Megalodesulfovibrio gigas DSM 1382 = ATCC 19364: one gene and its partner. The protein of the gene in region 1 interacts with the protein of each later gene in a pairwise test. Links are inferred from orthologs where the notes say so. Each region holds a gene or a part of one and is shown on either strand. Other genes may lie near its edges. The genes, in order: eno and rpe.

Region 1 (8,438 bases):
GGCCGGGCTGCGCAACAATGGCTTACGCCTGCTCCACGCCTGCGGCGTGCCCCCGCAGGCCCTCACCCACTGGTACCGCGCTTTTCAGGACAAATCATGACACACCAAGACAACACCCTGCTCCTGTTCGCCAGGCTGCCCCGTGCCGGCGCAGTGAAAACGCGCCTGGCCGCAGGCCTGGCCGACCACATGGACCCCGCCGCCGCCCAGGCCCTGACCCTGGCCCTGCACACCGCCTTTGTGGAAGACCTGCTGGAGGCCATGGCCACCGTGCCGGCGGCGCTGCAGCTCTGGCTCGATCCCGCCGACCTTTCCGAACCCGAAGCCCTGGCCCAGGCCCGGCACTGGCTCGGGCAGGATCTGGACATCCGCCTGCAACCGCCGGGCGATCTGGGACAGCGCATGGCCCACGCCTTCGAAACCGCCTTTGCCCAGGGCGCGCAGCGGGCCGTGCTCCTGGGCAGCGACGTGCCGGACTATCCGGCCAAGGTCATCGGCGGCGCCTTCGAGGTGCTGCACCGGGTGGATGCCATCATCGGCCCGTCCATGGATGGTGGCTACTACGCCATCGGCTTTTCCAAGGAGGCCTACACGCCAGCCGTGTTCGCCAACAAGCACTGGGGCACCAACGGCGTCTGCAAGGCCACGGTGGCCGATCTTCAGGCGGCCCGGCGTGAACTGCTGCAGATGCCGGAATGGAACGACGTGGACGAGCTGAAGGATCTGAACATCCTGTACCGGACCAACAAGCAGAGTTCCTTCAATAAATCAAAAACATATGCCCTGCTCAAGCCCCACGAGGCCCTGCTGAAGACCCTGAACATGGACCTGCCGGCCATGGAAGACGTCATCGGCCCGGATCATGTGCTGGCCCGGCTGCGCAGCCTGGCCGCCAAGGACTAACCCGCAGTCCGGAGTTGACGTCCGGCGCAACAGTGTCCATCATTGCCTCATCACCCAGCAGGGCCGCCCTGCGCAAGGAGCCACGCAATGCAGTATGATCAGGCCGACGCCGTGCAAAAGCTCTCCGGCGTCATGAAGTTCGAAAGTTGGATTCGCTTCTATTTCATCACGGAAGAAGAAGACGCTCTGTTCATCCGCATCCCGGACGCCGCCATTGCAAAAATGCAGGAGCTGTATCCGGAACACATGGAGCTGGTGAACCTGCTCAATAACGAAACCATCACGTACGAAAAATCCGTGAACATGGTCTGCCAGCACATGATTTCCCATTACGATGGCGTCATGTTTCCGACAGGAAAAGTGATGGAGGTCATGGACACCAATGCCTTTCAGATAGAAATGCAGTTGTTCCATGTCTGGACGCAGCATCATGAAGAGCAGTTGGATCAGGGCATGCTCGACTTTGCCAAATGGATGGAACTGTACGAGGAATGGAAACGCTCCGCGCCGGTGCAGGAGTTTGTGAACAAGCTCAACCAGGCGCCCATGCCCACCATCTCCTGCTCCACAGACACCATGCACTGACCGACCCGGAGGCCCCATGCTCGCACCCGTCCGCAGACGTGTCACCCGTCGAGTTGTGCTGTTGGCGTGCTGCGCCGCGCTGACCGTGCTGGCGCTGTCCCTGTCGTCCTGTTATGTGGAGTCCGGCCCCGGGTACGTGGGGGCGGGCTTCATGCCGGCACGCCCCGACGGTCCGCCGGACCATTACGTCTGGGTGCCTGCCGGGCCGGACAATCCCGAAGGCTACTGGTCATACGTGGGGCCGCCGCGCCCGGGCTGGACGTGGGTGCCGGCCCACCGCCGCCCGGACGGCAGCTGGTCGCCGGGGCACTGGAGCAGGCAGTAGTGTTGCGTCCTCCCCGAAATAGGATGATGGAAACATCGTCGTATTTCGGGGACGTCACAGTAGTCGCGCAACCCGTCTTCGAAACAAACGACATGACGAGAGGGGAAGCCTTTTGAATAAGGTTTCCCCTCTCGCAACGTCCTTTTTCAAAAGAAAAATGCTCTAGAGTTTCCCCCGAGCATTCTTTTCAGACACAGACCGCCCTACCCTCCGTGGCGGGCCACCAGCACATCGGCCAGGGCGCGCTTGGGCACGTGGTGCACGGCCTGCTCGTCGCGCCAGTAGCGGATGTTGCCGTCCGGCCCCAGGGGCTCGATGACGCATTCCTCCACCGGCTGCCCCAGGGCCAGCACCAGCAGGATCTTCAGGTGCTCGGGGATGCCCAGTTCGGCCCGCAACGGTTCCCGGCCCACGGAGGCGATGATGCAGCCGGCCAACCCCTGCTCCACCGCGGCAAGCATGATGCTCTGGGTGGCCAGCCCGTGATCGCAGTCGGTTTTTTCATCGATGGTGGTATCCAGCAGGACGACGATATACGCCGCCGGCCGCTCGCCTTCCACCGGACCGGGCCAGTCGGCCAGATAGCCGGCCCAGGCCAGCCGCGCGAAGATGGTGGCGTTGGTGACCGGATCGTTGCTGACGATGTACTTGAGGGGCTGCTTGTTGCCGGCCGACGGGCCAAGGCGGGCGATGTCCACCAGCGCTTCCAGCTGGGCCATGGACACAGGCGCATCCTGCCGGAAGCGGCGGCAACTGCGATTCTTGAGCACAAGTTCCTTCACGGTCATGCAACCTCTCCTTTTGCAACCCGGCGCAGACGCCGGGCGCACGCATTGTCTGTTCAGATTCCCATGCGTATTGCCGGGTTATTCGCGGGCGTGGAGTCCCTGCCGTCTGGGCATGTAATAGACATTGCCATGCAGGCAGGCGGCGGGGAGCTTGGCGCGCACTTCGGGCGGCGTGGCGACAATCAGCGCCTCGTTCTGCCTGCGCAGGATGCCCGGAGTCGGTTCGTCCTGCTCCAGCTGCGCGCCCAGATTCAGATTGTAACGCGCCTCCAGCTCGCGGCGACGGCGTGTGCCAGACTCCACCTTCCACTGGGACCGCTCCTGCCGGAAGTGGGTGCAGTGGCTGCAGGCATCCATCGGCCACTTGTACTTCCAGTGCCAGAAGTCGGCGTCGGGCTGGCGGAGGTCGTAGAACATGTCCGTGGAGTCGCGAAACTCCTGGATGGCGTGGGGACTGAAGTGCGCATACGCCCCGGGGGCGCAACGGGCCAGCCGCCCGTCCACCAGCAGGTTGACACTCTCGGCACACGGACAATGCTGATTCACGTCGAGCGGTTCGGCCGTGAACTCCAGCCGGCAGAAATGTTCCTCGGCAAGGCGAACATCCACATACACATGCGGCGAGGTCGCCTTGAGACGCTCCAGCAGCTTCTGCACGCGCTCCAGCCCGCCCAGGCCGCGCACCATGTTCGGAAACACGGTCACGCGCAGCGTATGCAGCAGGCCGAACAATGGCCGGTGGAACTCAATATCAAACTCCGACAGCCAAAAGAGGTTGGTGGAGAGCATCAACCGCTTGGCGTAGCGCTGCCGCAGCTTCTGGCAGAACTCGAAGATCCGGGGATGCAGGAACGGTTCCCCCCCCGAGATGGACAGCATCGAAAACCCGATGCGATTGCGCACCAGGGCGTCCAGCCAGGGGTAGTATTCCTCGGCGTCATAGGTTCTATCCGGAGCAAACGGCGAATGGCTGTTGCACCAACGGCAATTATTGTTGCAGTGGTCCACGCAATGCAGTTCGATCAGTTCAACAGTTCGGACAGACATGCCCTGCCTCCATAAAGACTCGCCCGCATCGACTCTGCAACGTTCACGTGTCAAGTTGCAGGCAGCGTCAAGAGTTTCCGCCAGTTATATGACGTGTTCAACTGTCGCATGCAGCCCGCTTGTGGTGCGTACTGCGATGCGCCGCTGCTGCAGGCCTGCCAGGTGCTGCGTTCGGTCGCACGACATGCGGCGGCGGAACGTCCGGGGGGCCTGCAACACCATCCCAACACGTCCTTGCACAAAGCATTCCATGCAAACCCCGGCAGAATATGCCGGCCGGCAATCTATCGCGTGAAATAGCTGACGTATTCCTGATTGCCCTTGGGGCCGAGGATCTTCGAAGGCACCACGCCCACCAGGGTCAGGCCCAGCTGGGCAGTGACAAAGGCTGCCACCGTGTCCACCGCTTCCTGGCGGTCTTCCTCGCGTCTGACCACGCCCTTGACCGTGCGGCCCGGGCCCAGCTCGAACTGCGGCTTGACCAGGGCCACCAGCTCTCCGCGGGTCTTCAGGAATTGCAGGCAGGCCGGCAGGATGTGGACGAGGGAGATGAAGGACACATCCACGCTGATGCAGTCCACCTGCTCGGGCAGCAGGTTGGGCGGCGCGTGGCGCAGGTTGATGCGTTCCAGGTTGACCACCCGGGAATCGGCGGTGAGTTTTTCGTGCAACTGGCCGTGGCCCACGTCCGCGGCATAGACGCGCGCCGCGCCGTGCTGGAGCATGCAATCCGTGAACCCGCCCGTGGACGCGCCGGCATCCAGGCAGACTTTCCCTGCAAAATCGAGCGCAAACGCCTCGATTGCCGTGAGCAGTTTTTCGCCCCCGCGGGAGACGAAACGCTGCGGCGTTTTCAGGGAGAGCAGCGCATCCAGGGGCAGGGGCTGGCCGGGCTTGACTACGGGCTCGGGGCCGTGGGCCGTTTCCAGCAGCACCTGGCCAGCCATGATCAGCCGTTTGGCCTGTTCGCGGCTCTCGGCCAGGCCCCGCTCATGGGCGAGCTGGTCGGCGCGGAATTTTTTGCTCACAAGAGGGCTCGGGAAGATCTGGGGCCGCGGCGCTGGCCGTGCCCAGGGTCAGACAGGCCACACCCAGGGCGCTGGCAGTGCGCAGCCGTTTAAGGATGACCTGCGGGGCCATATCCACCGGCATCCTGACCGCAGGCGCAGAACCGGGCTGCCCGGGCCGTGCCGCGATCAGAGTCGAACATCAGAATCGAGCATGATCGGCCCGCGCGCCCAGGCCGAGATGGGCCTTCCAGGCCGTCACGGCGTTGCGCAGCAGCATGGCGATGGTCATGGGTCCCACGCCGCCGGGCACGGGGGTCATGGCGGCGACCTTGTCCTTCAGGCCGTCGAAGTCGCAGTCCCCGCACAGGCCGGTCTCGGTGCGGTTGATGCCCACATCGATGACCACTGCGCCTTCCCTGACCATGTCCGCGGTGATGAACCGAGGCCTGCCGATGGCGGCAAAGAGGAAATCCGCCTGACGCGTCACAGCCGGCAGATCCCTGGTGCGGGAGTGGCACACCGTGACCGTGGCGTTGGCAAAGGGGCCGGACTGGCCGAGCATGAGGGAGAGCGGCCGGCCCACGATGTTGGAGCGGCCCACCACCACGGCATGCTTGCCGCTGGGCGAAAGATCGTACCGCCGCAGCAGTTCCATCACCCCGGCCGGGGTGCAGGGCTGGAAGCCGGCGTGTCCCAGGGCCAGATTGCCCATGTTGGTGGGATGGAAGCCGTCCACGTCCTTGTCCGGGGCGATGCAGGCCAGGCAAGCCTGGGAATCCAGACCGCGGGGCAGGGGCAGCTGCAGCAGGATGCCGTCCACGCCGGCATCGGCGTTCAGGTCGGCAATCAGACGATCCAGGGTGACGGCATCGGTATCGGCGGACAGGCGGACGGTTTTGGAATCAATGCCCACTTCGGCGCAGGCGCGCTCCTTGTTGCGCACGTACACGGCCGAGGCGGGATCGTCCCCCACCAGAATCACCGTCAGTTGCGGCGGCCGGGAGGCCGCAGCGCCGATGGCGCGGATTTCTTCCTTGAGCTCGGTGCGGATGGCCTGGGCCGTGGCTTTGCCGTCGATGAGAAGCATGAGGATCACCTTTGAAAAGGGCAGAAAAAGATCGGGGGAACCCCATTCCGGAGAAAGGGTTCCCCCGAACCCCCTCCCCGGGGACAGCTGCCGGGGGCATCCCCGGGCAACCGTTCCGGAAAGGGGAGCGCGAGGGGGGCGCGGCACCCGGTTCCCCCTCGCACATCCCGCGTTCGCGGTCGTTCTAGTCGGTTTCGTCCTGGGCGTCCATCCCGTCTTCATCCACGGCGCAGAAGTGGTCGGCCATGGTGGGACCAAAGTAGATGGCGTCGTCTTCCAGTTCTTCTTCGATGCGCAGCAACTGGTTGTACTTGGCGACACGATCGGAGCGGCACAGCGAGCCGGTCTTGATCTGCCCGGCGTTCACGGCCACGGCCAGGTCGGCGATGAAGCTGTCTTCGGTTTCGCCGGAGCGGTGGGAAATCACCGTGGTGTAGGCCGCCTGCTTGGCCATCTCGATGGTGTCCAGCGTTTCGGTGACGGTGCCGATCTGGTTCAGCTTGATGAGGATGGAGTTGGCCACACCGGTCTGGATGCCACGGGCAAGGATGGAGGGATTGGTGACGAAGATATCGTCGCCCACCAGCTGGATGACGTCGCCCAGCTCCATGGTCAGGTGGCTCCAGCCGTCCCAGTCGCCTTCAGCCAGGCCGTCTTCAATGGACACCAGGGGGAATTCGCTGACGAACTGGCCCAGGTAGTCCACCATGTCCTTGCTGGAGAGGGTCTTGCCCTCGCCGGCGAGGATGTACTTGCCCTCGCGATAGAATTCGCTGGCTGCGGCGTCGATGGCCAGGGCGATATCCACGCCGGGCACGTAGCCGGCTTCCTCGATGGCCTTCATGATGTACTGGAAGGCTTCGCGGTGGCTGGCCAGATTGGGAGCAAAGCCGCCTTCATCGCCCACGGAGGTGATGTGCTTGTCTTTGGCAAGGATCTTCTTGAGGGTGTGGAAGGTTTCCGCACCCATGCGCAGGGCGTCGGCAAAGGTGTCCGCACCCAGGGGCATGATCATGAATTCCTGGATGTCCAGGGTGTTGGGGGCATGCATGCCGCCGTTCAGGATGTTCATCAGGGGCACGGGCAGGATTTTGGCGTTCACGCCGCCCAGGTACTGGTACAGGGGCAGGCCCACGAATTCGGAGGCGGCGCGGGCTGCGGCCATGGACACGCCCAGGATGGCGTTGGCGCCCAGGCGGGTTTTGCCTTCGGTGCCGTCCAGCTCGATGAGCAGGTTGTCCAGGGCGCTCTGCCGCAGGGCGTCCACGCCCACCACGGCTTCGGCGATCTCGCCGTTCACGTGGTCCACGGCCTTGGTGACGCCCTTGCCCTGGTAGCGGGCGGCGTCGCCATCGCGCAGTTCCAGGGCCTCGCGGGTGCCGGTGGAGGCGCCGGAGGGCACAGCCGCCCGACCCACTTCACCCGTCTCCAGGGTCACTTCCACTTCCACGGTGGGGTTGCCACGGGAGTCCAGGATTTCCCGGCCCCATACGGCGACGATGGTGCTCATGCTCGTATTCTCCTTGCCTCAAACTGTTTGTCTGGCAGGTTCATTGGTGATGGAAAAAGCAATAGGCAAACGGGGGATCAGCAGACGTCCAGCGCCAGCAGGGCCATGCCTTCCAGGATGAGCGCGGGCCGCACATGCGCGATGCGCGCGGCATGCGGGGCAATGGCGGCAGCCAGGCCGCCGGCAGCCACCACCAGGGGCGCGTCCGGAAGCCCGCCCTGCACCACGGGCGTCAGCTTGTCCACAAGTCCATCTATCATGGATGCAAAGCCGAAGACCAGCCCTTGCGAGAGGGATTCTTTGGTGGATCGGCCCGGCGCGACGACCTCGCTTTTCAGATCCAGATCAATCTGCGGCAACTTGGCCGTCTGGGATGAGAGGGCGCGCGCCGACGAGAGCACGCCCGGGCAAATGAGTCCGCCCAGATAGGCGCTTCCGCGCACGCAGTCAAGGGTGGTGGCGGTGCCGAAGTCCACCACCAAATGCGAGGCCGCCGGCAGCAGCCGGCAGACAGCCCAGGCAGCCATGAGCCGGTCTGCCCCCACTTCCGAGGGTCGCTCGTAGCGGTTTTCCAGGGGAATGGGCACCTCCTGGTGCACAAAGCGCACGGCAACACCCAGGAACGAGGCGCAGGCCTGCCGCAGGATGCCGTCAAAGGAGGGCGCCACGCTGCAGGCCAGGGCCGGAGCCAGACGCTCCCGCGGCACGCCGGCCAGTTGCAGCAGGCCATACAGGGAAAGCCCGAAGGCGTCCGGCGTGGTGGGCCCGGTGGAAGGCAACTGCCAGACCGTCAGGACGTCCGGCCGGTCCAGGGGCGTGAGCCCCACGCTCACCGTGGTGTTGCCCACGTCGAAAAGCAGTCTGTGCGTCTTCATATCCACGAGAATACCGCTCCCATATTGCCGGCATGTGTCGGGAGGGGCTGCTGGGTGTCAGCGCGTGTTGCAAATGTTTAGACAAGGGCGTTGCGGGAGCGGGGCAAATCCTTTTGCACAGGGTTTTTCCCGCTCTCGCCCTTCCCTTTCAAAAAATTGACAGCCACTCGAAATTACAAAAAATCGCTTGCGAGATTCGGGGGAAGCACCTTTCCTTGGAACGGGTTTCCCCCGATGACACTTTTCGAAACAGGCCCTAGGGCAAGTTGTCTTTAAAAGAAGTTCTCGGGGGAAAACCTTTCTGAAGG
Region 2 (4,728 bases), 690 kb from region 1 along the record:
CCCGACTGCTGGCCCTACTCCCGCGACGTGGCCGACTATCAGGACCTCAAAGGACTGACGGAACATCTGCTGGAGACGCTGGGCCTGCCGGCTGCCGGCTTTGCCCGGCAGGACGATCACCCCTATCTGTCCCCGGCGGTGGCCGTGACGGTGCAGGGCGAGTACGTGGGCGCGCTGGGTCGGGTGCAGCCAGAGATCGCCAAGGAATATCACGCCCGGCAGGATGTCTGGCTGGCTGAACTGGAGCTGGATGTGCTGGCCCGGCTGGCGGCCGGCGTGCTGCCGGCCTTCCAGGCCCTGCCGGTGTTTCCGGCGTCCAAGCGGGACATCACCATTGCCGCGCCGGCCGGCCTGGCCGTGCAGCAACTGCTGGACGCAGCCCGGGGCGCGGGATCGTCCATCCTGGAAGACGTGGTCCTGGTGGACCGCTACCTGCCCGCCGGCAACGACGGGCCCCGCAACTGGACCCTGCGATTCACGTTCCGACATCCCGCCAAGACCCTGAAGGACAAGGATGTGGACAAGGAAATGGAACGCCTGGGCGCAGTCTTGCAACAGGAGGCGACCCGTTCCTGACGCCGTCATGAAGGTCGCCATGGAGCATGGCCGGTGACCGACGAGCAGCTGTACAAGATCGGCGAAGTGGCCCGCCTGCTGGACGTGAACTCCTCGGTGCTCCGGTACTGGGAAACCGAGTTCCCCCGGCTTACCCCCGTGCGCACCGAGGGCGGCCAACGGCTGTACACCCCGGCGCATCTGGTGTTGCTCAAGGAGATCAAGCGGTTGTTGTATGACGAGAAACGCACCATCCAGGGCGCGCGCCAGGCCCTGGAGGCGCAGTTCCCGGCCCAGCCGGGCAGTACCGAGCTGACGTCGCCTCCCGGCCTCCACCAGACGGATCCGCACCGCGATCTGCTGTTGGAAATCACCGCCGAACTGCGTGCCATCCGCCGTCTGCTGGAGGACGAATGACCCCTGCATCCCCCCTGCATCCGCCCCTGTTGTCTCCGTCCCTGTTATCCTGCGATTTCGGTCGCCTGCGCGAGGAGCTGGAGGCGCTCGAAGCCGCCGGCCTCTCCTGGGTCCACTGGGACGTCATGGACGGCCGCTTTGTGCCCAACATCACCCTGGGACCGCCCCTCATCAAGGCCTGCCGCAAAGGCTCGTCCCTGTTTTTCGACGTCCACCTGATGATCGTGGAGCCTGAGCGGTATGTGGAGGACTTCGCCGCCGCCGGGGCAGACCTCATCGGCGTGCATGCCGAGGCCTGCACGCACCTGGAACGCGTCCTGGCCCAGATCAAGGCCACAGGCAAGCAGGCCGCCGTGTCCCTCAACCCGCACACGCCCCTGCAGGTGCTGGAATACGTGCTGCCCCAGTGCGACATGGTGCTGCTGATGAGCGTGAACCCCGGCTTCGGCGGGCAGCAGTTCCTGGATTTCACCTACCGCAAGCTCTATGAACTGCGGGTCATGTGCCGCCGGCAGGGCTGCTGGCCCCGGGTGCAGGTGGATGGCGGCGTGACGCCGGACAACGCCGGCGCGCTCATCGCCGCCGGGGCGGATGTGCTGGTGTCCGGCTCGGCGTTCTTCGGATTCCCGCCGTATTACGAACGCCACCAGACCTTTGTGCGGGCCATGGGCGTCTAGCGCACATGACTCTGGAAAATAATCTGTGCGAGAGGGGCCGCCTGTTGAAAAAGGTTCTCCCCTTCGTCCCTCCCCTTCCAAGACTTGATAGTATGTTGCCATGAGAACAAAACGTCTTTGGAAGTGGGGTTGTTGATACATCCTGAGAGCGGCGATGCCAGGGGAATGGATGGTTCATCTGGATTCCCCCTGGCGCTGAGCATTGGCAACCGCTTCCAATCGGGATAGGAACAGAACTCCCCACCCTCACAGCAGCAAGGAGAATCGATCATGTCCACCATGCGCGAGATGGCCAATGCCGTGCGCTTCCTGAGCATCGACGCCGTGCAGCAGGCACGCTCCGGCCATCCCGGCGCGCCCATGGGCATGGCCGACTTCACCGTCGCCCTCTGGACCAGACACCTGCGCCACAATCCTCTCAATCCCGGCTGGTGGAATCGCGACCGCTTCGTACTCTCCAACGGCCACGCCAGCATGCTGCTGTACAGCATGCTGCACCTGACAGGCTATGACCTGTCCATTGAGGATATCAAACAATTCCGTCAGCTCGGCTCCCGCACCGCCGGGCATCCCGAATACAGACACACCCCCGGCGTGGAAACCACCACCGGCCCCCTGGGCCAGGGCATCGCCAATGCCGTGGGCATGGCCCTGGCGGAAACCATGCTCGCCGCCCAGTTCAACACCCCGGAATTTAAGCTTATTGACCACTTCACCTACGTGGTTATGGGCGACGGCTGCATGATGGAAGGCCTCTCTCACGAGGCCTGTTCCCTGGCCGGCTCCCTCAAGCTGGGCAAGCTCATCGCCCTGTACGACGACAACGGCATCTCCATCGACGGCGCCGTAACTCCCTGGTTCAGCGACAACACCCCGGCCCGGTTTGCCGCCTACGGCTGGCACGTCATCGCCGATGTGGACGGCCATGATCCGGACGCCGTGGATGCCGCCATCGCCGCAGCCAAGGCCGTCACCGACAAGCCTTCCCTCATCTGCTGCAAGACCATCATCGGCTACGGCTCCCCCACCCTGTGCGGCAGCGAAAAGTGCCACGGCGCGCCCCTGGGTGACGACGAAATCGCCCGCACCCGGGCCGAACTGGGCTGGCCGCACCCGCCCTTCTGCGTGCCCGAGGAAATCTACGCCGCCATGGATGCCCGCCCCGACGGCCGCGGGCATGAGGATGCCTGGAACGAGCTGTTCGAAGCCTACACCACGGCCCATCCCGAACTCGCCGCGGCGCTTTCCCGTCGCATGCACGGCGGGCTGCCGGCCGATTTCCAGGAGCTGGCCGCCAGTCTGGTGCGGGAAATGAATCTGCTGGAAAAACCCGTGGCCTCCCGCAAAAGCTCCCAGATGTGCCTGGATGCCCTGGCCCCGCACCTGCCCGAGCTGGTGGGCGGCTCCGCCGACCTGGCCGAATCCAACTGCACCCACTGGAAAGGCGCGGTGCACTTCCGCCCGGATGCACCCACCGGCACCAGCGTGAATTACGGCGTGCGCGAATTCGCCATGGCCGCCATCATGAACGGTCTGGCCCTGCACGGCGGCGTCCTGCCCTTTGGCGGTACGTTCCTGGTGTTTTCCGACTACATGCGCAACGCCATGCGCATGAGCGCCCTCATGGGCCTGCGCGTGATCTACGTGCTGACGCACGACTCCATCGGCGTGGGCGAGGACGGCCCCACCCACCAGCCCGTGGAGCATGTCAGCTCCCTCAGGCTCATCCCCAACCTGGCCGTGTGGCGGCCGGCAGACGCCGCGGAAACCGCCGCCGCCTGGACCTGGGCGCTCGCCCAGGAATCCGCCCCCTCCGCCCTGTGCCTCACCCGCCAGAACCTCGCCCCCCTGGTGCGTGAGGGCGCGGCCCTGGCCAACCTGGACAAGGGCGGCTACGTGCTGCTGGACGCCGCTGACGGCGGGGACCCCCAGGTGCTGCTCATGGCCACGGGCAGCGAAGTGATGCTGGCCGTGCGTGCAGCGCGTCAGTTGGCAGACGAGGGCGTGCGCGTGCGCGTGGTCTCCATGCCCTGCCTGGAACTCTTCGATGCCCAGCCCCGGAGCTACAAGGACGCCGTCCTGCCTCCGGCCGTGACCAGGCGTCTGGCCGTGGAAGCAGGCGCCACCGGCCTGTGGCACAAGTATGTCGGCAGCGATGGCGCCGTCATCGGCATGGACCGCTACGGCCTTTCCGCCCCGGCCGACAAGCTGTTCCCGGAATTCGGCATCACCGTGGAGCGGATTGTGGCGCTTGCCCGGGAAATGCTGTAGGCTCGCCCCAGGTGGCCCTCCATCAAGATTCCCTATCCATTCCAGGAGATGCGATCATGCACGTGCTGCACATGGCCGATCTGGACCTTGCCGGCAAGCGGGTTCTCATCCGCGAGGATTTCAACGTCCCCCTGAAGGATGGCGTCATCACCGACGCCACCCGCCTCACGGCGTCCCTGCCCACCATCCAGCTCGCCCTGGACAAGGGCGCCCGGGTCATCGCCATGAGCCATCTGGGCCGGCCCACGGAAGGCGAGTTCGACGAAAAGAACTCCATGAAGCCCGTGGCCGACTGGCTCAACGCGAAACTGGGCGGCAAGGTGCGTCTGGTGCGCGAGCTGGAAGGCGTTGAGGCCGCGCCCGGCGAGCTGGTGCTGCTGGAAAACGTGCGCATGAACAAGGGCGAGAAGAAGAACGATCCCGAACTGGGCAAGAAGTACGCTGCCCTGTGCGACATCTTCGTCATGGACGCCTTCGGCACGGCCCACCGCGCCGAGGCCTCCACCCATGCCGTGGGCCAGTTCGCCCCCGTGGCCTGCGCCGGGCTGCTGCTGGCCGCGGAACTGACCGCCCTGACCAAGGCCCTGGGCGCGCCCCAGCGTCCCCTGCTGGCCATCGTGGGCGGGGCCAAGGTCTCCACCAAGCTGCTGTTGCTCAAGAACCTGCTGCAGAAGGTGGATGGGCTCATCGTCGGCGGCGGCATTGCCAACACCTTCATCGTGGCCCAGGGGCATCCCGTGGGCACGTCCCTCTTTGAAGCCGATCTGGTGGAGGACGCCAAGCTGCTCCTGGCCGAAGCCAAGGCCGC

Evidence for each region.
Region 2: the proteins of eno (region 1) and rpe interact in binary tests that used the Escherichia coli proteins (3 or more experiments, as listed by UniProt). The link is inferred for Megalodesulfovibrio gigas DSM 1382 = ATCC 19364 from one-to-one orthologs.

Annotation. Positions count from the first base shown.
Region 1 is NC_022444.1:763,366-771,803, forward strand. What follows is about bases 5,093-7,932. They hold eno (phosphopyruvate hydratase), read right to left. Parts: upstream 7,256-7,932; coding sequence 5,930-7,255; downstream 5,093-5,929. Other genes in these bases: folD (bifunctional methylenetetrahydrofolate dehydrogenase/methenyltetrahydrofolate cyclohydrolase FolD), read right to left, coding at 5,093-5,745; DGI_RS03390 (type III pantothenate kinase), read right to left, coding at 7,333-7,932. Also shown: DGI_RS03345 (TIGR04283 family arsenosugar biosynthesis glycosyltransferase), read left to right, coding at 1-100; DGI_RS03350 (TIGR04282 family arsenosugar biosynthesis glycosyltransferase), read left to right, coding at 97-903; DGI_RS03355 (hypothetical protein), read left to right, coding at 991-1,488; DGI_RS03360 (hypothetical protein), read left to right, coding at 1,505-1,813; DGI_RS03365 (nitroreductase family protein), read right to left, coding at 2,017-2,601; DGI_RS03370 (radical SAM protein), read right to left, coding at 2,680-3,648; DGI_RS03375 (TlyA family RNA methyltransferase), read right to left, coding at 3,933-4,676; more of folD, read right to left, coding at 4,858-5,092; more of DGI_RS03390, read right to left, coding at 7,933-8,130. UniProt on the Escherichia coli protein: Catalyzes the reversible conversion of 2-phosphoglycerate (2-PG) into phosphoenolpyruvate (PEP). It is essential for the degradation of carbohydrates via glycolysis.
Region 2 is NC_022444.1:1,457,735-1,462,462, reverse strand. What follows is about bases 1-2,808. They hold rpe (ribulose-phosphate 3-epimerase), read left to right. Parts: upstream 1-968; coding sequence 969-1,649; downstream 1,650-2,808. Other genes in these bases: tkt (transketolase), read left to right, coding at 1,920-2,808; DGI_RS06385 (MerR family transcriptional regulator), read left to right, coding at 610-972; pheT (phenylalanine--tRNA ligase subunit beta), read left to right, coding at 1-576. Also shown: more of tkt, read left to right, coding at 2,809-3,920; DGI_RS06370 (phosphoglycerate kinase), read left to right, coding at 3,977-4,728. UniProt on the Escherichia coli protein: Catalyzes the reversible epimerization of D-ribulose 5-phosphate to D-xylulose 5-phosphate.